DNA from 3 places in the Mesorhizobium vachelliae genome. Region 3 is predicted to be linked to each of the others. Evidence: riboswitches for the same ligand, from Rfam matches in the RefSeq annotation. Region 3 holds a riboswitch; each other region holds the start of a gene.
The links. A riboswitch is a leader RNA that binds a small molecule or an ion and turns the genes downstream of it on or off. The one in region 3 is predicted to bind thiamine pyrophosphate.
Positions count from the first base shown of each region.

Region 1: linked by a shared signal. The riboswitch ahead of thiC (phosphomethylpyrimidine synthase ThiC) and the one ahead of thiC (phosphomethylpyrimidine synthase ThiC) in region 3 are both predicted to bind thiamine pyrophosphate.
Region 2: linked by a shared signal. The riboswitch ahead of thiB (thiamine ABC transporter substrate binding subunit) and the one ahead of thiC (phosphomethylpyrimidine synthase ThiC) in region 3 are both predicted to bind thiamine pyrophosphate.

Region 1 covers NZ_JAVIIR010000007.1:164,650-167,921, reverse strand. The annotation lists gene RFM41_RS16700 (hypothetical protein) at 1-319, shown strand, start outside; gene RFM41_RS16695 (FkbM family methyltransferase) at 316-1,074, shown strand; gene RFM41_RS16690 (hypothetical protein) at 1,081-1,263, opposite strand; TPP riboswitch at 1,259-1,375, shown strand; gene thiC (phosphomethylpyrimidine synthase ThiC) at 1,480-3,272, shown strand, end outside.
Region 2 covers NZ_JAVIIR010000003.1:573,915-577,186, reverse strand. The annotation lists gene thiP (thiamine/thiamine pyrophosphate ABC transporter permease) at 1-372, opposite strand, end outside; gene thiB (thiamine ABC transporter substrate binding subunit) at 610-1,620, opposite strand; TPP riboswitch at 1,664-1,769, opposite strand; gene RFM41_RS09740 (thiamine diphosphokinase) at 1,905-2,549, shown strand; gene RFM41_RS09735 (ABC-F family ATP-binding cassette domain-containing protein) at 2,560-3,272, shown strand, end outside.
Region 3 covers NZ_JAVIIR010000020.1:70,668-73,939, reverse strand. The annotation lists gene thiC (phosphomethylpyrimidine synthase ThiC) at 1-1,541, opposite strand, end outside; TPP riboswitch at 1,646-1,761, opposite strand; partial or broken gene RFM41_RS30340 (transposase) at 1,890-2,133, shown strand; gene RFM41_RS30335 (hypothetical protein) at 2,565-3,152, shown strand.

The sequences.
Region 1 (3,272 bases), on a different contig from region 3:
GGCCTTTGCAGCGTCGGTGGTGCGCGCCATCAGCGTCAACAGCTGGGTCGGCGTCGCGGTCCTGGCGCTGGCCGGCTGGTTCGGCTTGAGCCGCGTCGGCTTCCGGCTCGACCGCCGCGCCGGCGTCCTGCTGGCGGCGCTCGCGCTCGGCGTGCTGGCGAAATTCGCCGTCTTCCCGATCCACGACACCCGCATCTATTTCCCAAATCTTCTCCCGCCCTTCCTGCTGCTCGCCGCGCCGCTGATGGCGCTCTGGGGAGCGGCGAGCAAAGGCGGGCGCCGCGCCGCGCTGCAGGTCATTTCCGGAGACAAGTCATGAGCTCGGTGTCCAGCTTCGCGCGCGTTCTTCTGTCGCTCGGCCTGCCTGTGGGCCTGCTCGATCGCGGGCCGGCGTTGCGCGGCACGAAGTTCCTTGCCAAGGCGGCGCTCAAGGCACGTTTCGGCGGCAATGGCCGGCCGTTCCAGATGGTCAATGTCGGCGCATGCGACGGCGCGCTGTTCGACGACGTGACGCCGTGGCTGCACAGCATCCGCGGCGCTCGCGCCATGCTGGTCGAGCCGATCCCCTACAATCAGAAGCGGCTGCGCGCCAACTATCCTGATACCGATCGCTTCATCATCGAGCCGGTGGCGGTGACCAGGGCCAAGGGAACGATCACCGTCCATACGTTCGACGCCGCCGCGCTCGAATCCGGCACACTGCCGATCGAGTTCATCGGCTGCTCGTCGGTCACCGACACCAATCTGATGTCGGGCAAGAACGCCTGGGGCGAGGCCGATGCCAACTTCAACAAGTTCGCGCCGCATCTGAAGGACATCGAGGTGCAGTCGGAGACCTTGCAGACGCTGCTCGACCGCAACGGCATTGCCCATATCGACGCTTTCCTGGTCGACTGTGAAGGCGCCGACTGGATGGTGTTCGAGCAGCTCGACCTCGAGCGTTACCGTCCCGGCATGATCAAGATCGAGGTCGGCGCGCTGCCTGCCGCCGAGATCGGCCAGGTCGTGGTCAAGCTCAAGACCGCCGGCTACCAGGTCGGCTTCCAGGCCGAGGACATCTGGGCCTTCGCCTAGAGCGGTTCAGCCTTTCACGGAATCGCCGAACCGCCCTAAGCCTTTGTTTTTACGCAATTCCGGACGGAAAACCGTTTCACACTTTTCCTGAAATTGCTCTAGTTTCCCTGCAACGGCAATCGAAACCCAATTGTCGTCCTGGCCGGATGCGCTTGACAAAACGGCGGCGGCTCGCTCAACTTGAGCCATTCACCAGGGGAGTCCCGGCAAGGGGCTGAGATACTGCTGGCTTTCGCGGCGCAGTGACCCGTTGAACCTGATCCAGTTCATACTGGCGTAGGGACGGTGCAAGCGCTTTGCGGGAATCCATGCCCGAAGACCTGTCTTAGCAGGTTCACCAAGGCGGCTTTTCATCCTTCCGGCACAGAACTGGGTCTCCAATGCAGATGAGCAAAGGAGCCTCAAATGAATGCCTTGACCCCCACCGTTTCGACGGGACCATTGCCCGCCTCGCGGAAAATCCACAGGACCGGCATTATCCATCCGCAGATCAGGGTGCCGATGCGCGAGATCAGCGTGCACCCGACAGCCGGGGAACCGCCGGTGACGGTCTACGATCCGTCAGGCCCCTATACCGACCCCGCGGTCGAAACGGATATCGAAAAGGGTCTTGCCCGCCTTCGGCAGGACTGGATCGCCGCGCGCGGCGATGTCGAAGCCTATGACGGCCGCCACGTCAGGCCCGAGGACAACGGATTTGCGACCGGCGAACGGCTGACGCCGGAATTTCCAGTCCGCAATCGTCCGGTGCGGGCGAAGGCCGGCAAGGCGGTGACACAGCTTGCCTATGCGCGCGCCGGGATCGTCACGCCCGAGATGGAATTCGTGGCCATCCGCGAGAACCTTGGCCGCGAGATGCTGCGAGGCAGGCTGCAACAGGATGGCGAAGCGTTCGGCGCGTCGATACCGGACTTCGTCACGCCGGAATTCGTGCGCGACGAGGTGGCGCGCGGCCGCGCGATCATCCCAGCCAATATCAACCATCCCGAGAGCGAGCCGATGATCATCGGCCGCAACTTCCTGGTGAAGATCAACGCCAATATCGGCAATTCCGCCGTCACCTCCTCGATGGCTGAAGAGGTCGAAAAGATGGTCTGGGCGATCCGCTGGGGCGCCGATACCGTGATGGACCTGTCGACCGGCCGCAACATCCACAACATCCGCGAATGGATCGTGCGCAACGCGCCGGTGCCGATCGGCACCGTGCCGCTCTACCAGGCGTTGGAGAAGGTGAGCGGCATCGCCGAGGACCTCAGCTGGGAGGTCTATCGAGACACGCTGATCGAACAGGCCGAGCAGGGCGTCGACTATTTCACCATCCACGCTGGCGTGCGGCTGCATTACATCCCGCTGACCGTCGACCGGGTCACGGGCATCGTTTCCCGCGGCGGCTCGATCATGGCCAAATGGTGCCTTCACCATCACCGCGAGAGTTTTCTCTACGAGCATTTCGAGGAAATCTGCGACATCGCCAGAGCCTATGACGTCTCCTTCTCCCTCGGCGACGGCCTTCGCCCCGGTTCGATCGCCGATGCCAACGACAAGGCGCAGTTCGCGGAGCTGGAGACGCTCGGCGAGCTGACGAAGATCGCCTGGGCCAAGGACTGCCAGGTGATGATCGAGGGTCCCGGCCATGTTCCCATGCACAAGATCAAGCAGAACATGGACAAGCAGCTTGCCGTCTGCGGCGAGGCGCCTTTCTACACGCTTGGGCCGCTGACCACGGACATCGCACCGGGCTACGATCACATCACCTCCGGCATCGGCGCCGCCATGATCGGCTGGTTCGGCACGGCCATGCTCTGCTATGTGACGCCGAAGGAACATCTCGGGCTACCGGACCGCAATGACGTCAAGACCGGGGTGATCACCTACAAGATCGCCGCGCATGCAGCCGATCTCGCCAAGGGACACCCAGCAGCGAAGGTCCGCGACGACGCGCTTTCGCGGGCACGGTTCGAGTTCCGCTGGGAAGACCAGTTCAACCTGTCGCTCGATCCCGAGACGGCGCGCTCGTTCCACGACGAGACCTTGCCCAAGGAAGCGCACAAGGTCGCGCATTTCTGTTCGATGTGCGGGCCGAAATTCTGCTCCATGCGCATCTCCCACGACATTCGCGCGGAAGCGCAAAAGGAGGGGATGGCGGCTATGGCGGAGAAATATCGCGCGGGCGGCGATCTCTATATGCCCGTCGAAAC
Region 2 (3,272 bases), on a different contig from region 3:
GACGCCGGCAAAATATCCGGCGCGGCCATAGAGCGCCAGGATGCCGAGCGCGGCGACGATCGCCGGCAACGCTAGCGGCACGGTGAACAGCTGCAAGATCAGGCGACGCCCGGGAAAGTTCGGGTGCCGGGACAGCGCGCGCGCCACCATGAGCGCCGGCGCGACCGATAGCAATGTCGACAGCAGCGCCTGCCAGAGCGTGAAGCGGGCGACGCGCAGGAGGTAGCTGTCGAAGGCGGCGAGTGCACCGGATGGATCGCGCGCGCTTTCGAGGATGAGCCCGACGAAGGCGCCGCCGACGAGCACGGCGACTGCCGCGAGGGCGATGATGCCGGCGGTGACGCGGGAGTCAGAGCGCGGCGCGGACTGCACGCTGCACCACGTCGGCTTGAATTAGCGAGCGCCGCGTTCCTTCGCGCCCCCCTCTGTCCTGCCGGACATCTCCCCCACAAGGGGGGAGATCAGCAGTGTCAACGCTCGGCACCGTCCTGCAACGTCGGCGATTGGCGAAATCGTCGACGACAGCCAATCTCCCCCCTTGTGGGGGAGATGTCCGGCAGGACAGAGGGGGGCGCCGTAGAGCGATCATTTTGCGATAATTGGCAAATCCTACTTGCTCATCACCGCCAGCCACTCATCCACCCACGCCTTGCGGTTGGCGGCGACTTCCTCGGGGCTGAACAGCAAGGTCTTGGTCGGCCTGACCAATTTGTCGAAAGCCGGGTTGAGCGGCTTGTCGGTCTTGCCGGCCGGGAACATCCAGTTGGTCTCCGGAATGACGTCCTGGAATTTCGACCCGGTCATGAAGGCGATGAACTTTTGCGCCAGCGGGTTCTTCGCGCCGGTCTTGGTGATGCCGGCCACCTCGATCTGCAGGTATTCGCCCTCCTCGAAAGAGGCCGCCTGATAGCGTTCCGTGTTCTCGGCCACCATGTGGTAGGCCGGCGAGGTGGTGTAGGAGAGCACCATCGGCGCCTCGCCCTTGGTGAAGAGCCCATAGGCCTCGCTCCAGCCCGGCGTCACGGTCAGCACCTTGGTCTTGAGCTTGGCCCAGGCCTCCGGCGCCTTGTCGCCATAGACCGACTTCACCCAGAGCAGCAGGCCGAGGCCGGGCGTCGAGGTGCGCGGATCCTGGATCACGATCTTGTCGGCGCCGGTTCCCTCGACCAGTTCCTTCAGGCTCTTCGGCGGGACTTTAAGCTTCTGCGTGTCATAGACGACGGCGAAATAGCCATAGTCGAAAGGCACGAACGTGTCGTCCTTCCAGCCGCCGGGCACATTGATGCCGGAGACTTCGCCATGCGGCGCGAACAGGCCGCTCGCCTTGGCGTCGGAGGTAAGATTGGTGTCGAGGCCGAGCACGATATCGGCCTTGGTGCCCGCGCCTTCGAGCTTCACGCGGTTGAGCAAGGCGACGCCGTCGGCCACCGAGACGAATTCGAGATCGCAGCCGCATTCGGCCTCGAATTCCTTCTTCACCGCCGGGCCGGGGCCCCAATCAGCGGTGAAGCTTTCATAGGTATAGACGGTGAGCTTGTCCTTTGCCTCGGCAGGCGCGACGCCCGCCAGAAGCGAAACCAGGCCGGTTGCGAGAATAAGCTTGGACAATATCGCGCGCATCGGCGCCTCCTTCGTTCGAGTGACAAGGAATTGAGGCGCCGGAAGGTCCGAAACGTCTAATCCCTCCGCCGGTACAAACCGGATCAGGTTCAGCGGGTTGGCTTGACTGCCTCTCAGCCGGATCACGTCCGGCACCCCGTTAGAGCGTTTCGACAGATAGGCCCGGCCGAAGCGGCGCGCAAGCGGAAGTTTGCCGGGCATCTAACGCTCGGGCGCCGACCTCGGATGCGAAGGCCGCGCCACCCGGCTTCCGTTTCACCCGGCGGGCTGGTAAGGCGACGGCCATGGGCACATTCACCATCCTGCTCGGCGGCGAACTCATTCGCACGCCCCGGCTCGAACGCCAGATCGCTGGCTCGCGCGTCATCGCCGCCGACGCCGGCATCGGCCATGCCCGCATGCTCGGCCTCGTGCCCAAGCTGTGGGTCGGCGACTTCGACTCGGTGCCGGCGAACCTGCCAAAGGATCTGGCCGAGGTGCCGCGCAAGGTCTTTCCGGCCGAGAAGGACATGACAGATGGCGAGCTCGCCATCGCCGAGGCGCTCCGGCGCGGCGCCACCAGCCTCGTGCTGGCGGGCGCCTTCGGTGGCAAGCGCGCCGACCACGCCTTCCTGCATCTGGCGCTGGCCGTGCGGCTGGCCGAGGCAGGCACCACCGTGCTGCTGACAAGCGGCGCGCAGGAAGGTGTTCCCGTTTTGCCGGGCAGCGCCGCCTTCGACTATGCGGACGGCACCCTGTTTTCGGTGCTCGGCTTCTCCGAGCTCACCGGCCTGACGGTCACCGGCGCCAAATGGCCGCTCGACCGCGTCGAGGTGGCGTTCGGCTCTTCGCTCACTATATCAAACGAGGTCAAGGGGCAGCTTGGCATCGCGCTGGAACGCGGCCGGGCGCTGCTTCTGGCCCACCCCTATCCTCTTCCCGAAAGCTGACATTCCAGACATGGCGCCGCCACTCCTCAACCTCGACGGCATTAAGCTGACCTTCGGCGGCACCCCGCTGCTCGATGGCGCGGCGCTCAGCGCATCCGCCGGCGAGAAGATCGCGCTGGTCGGCCGCAACGGTTCGGGCAAGTCGACGTTGCTCAAGATCGCCGCCGGCATGATCGAGCCGCAGGACGGCGAGGTCTTCCGCCAGCCCTCGGCCACGGTCCGCTACCTGCCGCAGATGCCGGACATGGATGGCTTCGCCAGCGTGCGCGCCTATGTCGAGGCCGGCCTTGGCCCTGCCGACGATCCGCACCGCGCCACCTATCTGATGGAGCATCTCGGCCTCACCGGCGAGGAGCGGCCGAACGATCTCTCCGGCGGCGAGGCGCGCCGCGCCGCCCTGGCGCGCGTCATGGCGCCGGAGCCCGACATCCTTTTGCTCGACGAGCCGACCAACCATCTCGATCTTTCCGTGATCGAATGGCTGGAAGAGGAGCTTGTCCGCGCCTCTTCCGCCGTGATCCTGATCTCGCACGACCGCCGCTTTCTCGAGCGCGTCTCACGCGCCACCGTCTGGCTCGACCGCGGCCAGACGCGACGGTTGGACAAGGGCTTCGCGCATTTCGAGGAATGGCGCGACCAGGTGCTGGAGGAGGAAGAGCGCGAGCAGCACAAGCTCGGCCGCCAGATCGTGCGCGAGGAGCACTGGCTGCGTTACGGCGTGAC
Region 3 (3,272 bases):
GAAAGCGCGTCGTCACGGATCTTCGCCGCGGGATGCCCCTTGGCAAGATCCGCGGCGTGCGCGGCTATCTTGTAGGTGATCACGCCGGTCTTGACGTCGTTGCGGTCTGGCAGGCCGAGATGTTCCTTCGGCGTCACATAGCAGAGCATCGCCGTGCCGAACCAGCCGATCATGGCGGCGCCGATTCCCGAGGTGATGTGGTCGTAGCCCGGCGCTATGTCCGTGGTCAGCGGCCCCAGTGTGTAGAATGGCGCTTCGCCACAGACGGCGAGCTGCTTGTCCATATTCTGCTTGATCTTGTGCATGGGAACATGGCCAGGGCCCTCGATCATCACCTGGCAATCCTTTGCCCAGGCGATCTTCGTCAATTCGCCAAGCGTTTCCAACTCGGCGAACTGGGCTCGGTCATTGGCGTCGGCGATCGAGCCGGGACGAAGGCCGTCGCCGAGCGAGAAGGAGACGTCATAGGCTCTGGCGATGTCGCAGATCTCCTCGAAATGCTCATAGAGGAAGCTTTCGCGGTGATGGTGCAGGCACCATTTCGCCATGATCGAGCCGCCCCTGCTGACGATGCCAGTAACCCGGCCGACGGTGAGCGGGATGTAATGCAGCCGCACGCCGGCATGGATGGTGAAATAGTCGACGCCCTGCTCGGCCTGCTCGATCAGCGTGTCGCGATAGACTTCCCAGGTCAGGTCCTCGGCGATGCCGCCGACCTTTTCCAGCGCCTGGTAGAGCGGCACGGTGCCGATCGGCACCGGCGCGTTGCGCACGATCCATTCGCGGATGTTGTGGATGTTGCGGCCGGTCGATAAGTCCATCACCGTGTCGGCGCCCCAGCGGATCGCCCAGACCATCTTTTCGACCTCCTCGGCCATCGAGGAGGTGACGGCGGAATTGCCGATATTGGCGTTGATCTTCACCAGGAAATTGCGGCCGATGATCATCGGCTCGCTTTCGGGATGGTTGATGTTGGCGGGAATGATCGCGCGGCCGCGCGCCACCTCGTCGCGCACGAATTCCGGCGTGACGAAATCCGGGATCGTCGCGCCGAACGCTTCCCCGTCCTGTTGCAGCTTGCCACGCAGCATTTCGCGGCCAAGGTTCTCGCGGATGGCCACGAATTCCATCTCGGGCGTGATGATCCCTGCGCGCGCATAGGCAAGCTGCGTCACCGCCTTGCCGGCTTTCGCCCGCAACGGGCGGTTGCGGATGGGGAATTCCGGCGTCAGCCGTTCGCCGGTCGCAAATCCGTTGTCCTCCGGCCTCACATGGCGGCCGTCATAGGCTTCGACATCGCCGCGCGCCGCGATCCAGTCCTGACGAAGGCGGGCAAGACCCTTTTCGATATCCGTTTCGATCGCGGGGTCGGTATAGGGGCCTGACGGGTCGTAGACCGTCACCGGCGGCTCGCCGGCAGTCGGATGGACCGCGATCTCGCGCATCGGCACCCTGATCTGCGGATGGAGGACGCCGAATTTGTGGATCTTCCGCGAGGCCGGCAGCGGTCCAGTCGATACGGTCAGGGTCAAGGCATTCATTTGAGGCTCCTTTGCTCGTTGCATTGGAGACCCAGTTCGGTGCCGGAAGGATGAAAAGACGCTTTTGGTAGGCCTGCTTGAGACAGGTCTTCGGGCATGAACGCCCACAAGCGCTTGCACCGTCCCTACGCCAGTATGAACTGGATCAGGTTCAACGGGTCACTGCGCCGCAAAGCCAGCAGTATCTCAGCCCCTTGCCGGGACTCCCCTGGTGAATGCTTTCGAATTGACCGGGCCGCCGCTATCTTGTCAAGCGCCTTCAGGCCGCGGCGCTGATCGGCTGCTGATCAAACTGGCGGAAAAGTTCGCGCACATGGCGGCGACAGATCGCGCGCCCGAGACCAGCACGGGGACGCTTGCGCCAATTAGGCCGAAAGCTTCTTCTCCCGCCTGCGCCGCGCTGAGATCGGCACCCATCATCAAGTCAGCGGTCGCTATCTTCATGCCTACGCAGCAGAGATGGCATGGCGTGAGGACAACCGCCGTTGTAAGCAATGGCGAGCAGTATCTCGCCGTCGCCAACGCCTCGCTTAATCACCCAATCAGCCGAGTGTGGACTGGATATTGGCAGCGAAGCGTGGACAAAATTTAATCGCTTTTCGCATCGAAAATCGTCTAAACGGCAACCAAATGACGGTCGACGCATTTTAAATGCGTCTAAATGCACGTTGCATATTTGCCGAAAATTGACAAATATGTGCGTTGCTTGTATGGCGCCGCCACGACAGACGGCCCAAGCCAGGGACAGGACCGGGAGAACGATGATGCCAGAGAGAGGCTTGCCGAAGAGCGCTGAACGGTGCGCCCTTCCGCGCGACATTTCCAGATTTAAAAAGCTGTACGAAAATGGTCGCGCCGTTATCAAATCGGATCCTGACAAAACCCTCGGGTATGTGTCTACCGTCGAATTGGTAAACGAGACGGTGAAAACCGCCGCGTAACCCCGTTTTTTTATTTCCTTTTAGAGGGCGAAGGTTTACCAACCTTCGCCCTCTTGCTTTGGGGCTTGGAGTTCTCGCCTGTATGATTCCGTTCGATGAAAAGAAGTTGGATGAATGGCTCGCCGACTACGAATCTTTCAACTACGCTTTCCGCGAGTTCTGTTACGCCAATTTCAAAGTGCATGGACTCGAAGCCCATTTCATTCCGAACGTCACAAAGCAGATTCACGCTCAGTGGGTGGCCGACAACCAGCAATGGCTTTCAGAGGAAACCTCTGAAAAAACGACGCGGCTGTCTCACGTAAAAATTTGTGCCCTGCTCCTTTTTAATCTGAATTCAGAGCCCTTCTTGGGCAATTTCTTCGACCACGAATATAATGAGGACGTGCCGTACGACTTCAAAGGAAGCGACGAGCAGAAAGCCACCGCTAGGCAGGACCTAATCGACGGGAGGGAATCTATCCTTGCGCTCGATTTTTGCCTCCTAATTATTAATTGGTTCGAAAGAAATCGTACGGACCGAGCCATCCCATACCGCCAACCGATGACGGCCGATATGCGCCACGATTTGCTCAATTACCTATTGGGCGGTGCCGTCGACCGAAAGGGGCTCTATCTGATATTGAAGGCTATGTATTTGCGACCGAACAGGGGCGGCGCAGCCAATTAAAGGGCGTTCATTCTTCGGCGACGGTCCCAATTCTTGGAACTTCTTATGGCACTCGCCACCTTAGCGACCAAAGCGCGGTCGCCGGCATCCCATCCCTTCGCCTCGATGACGCGCAGGGCG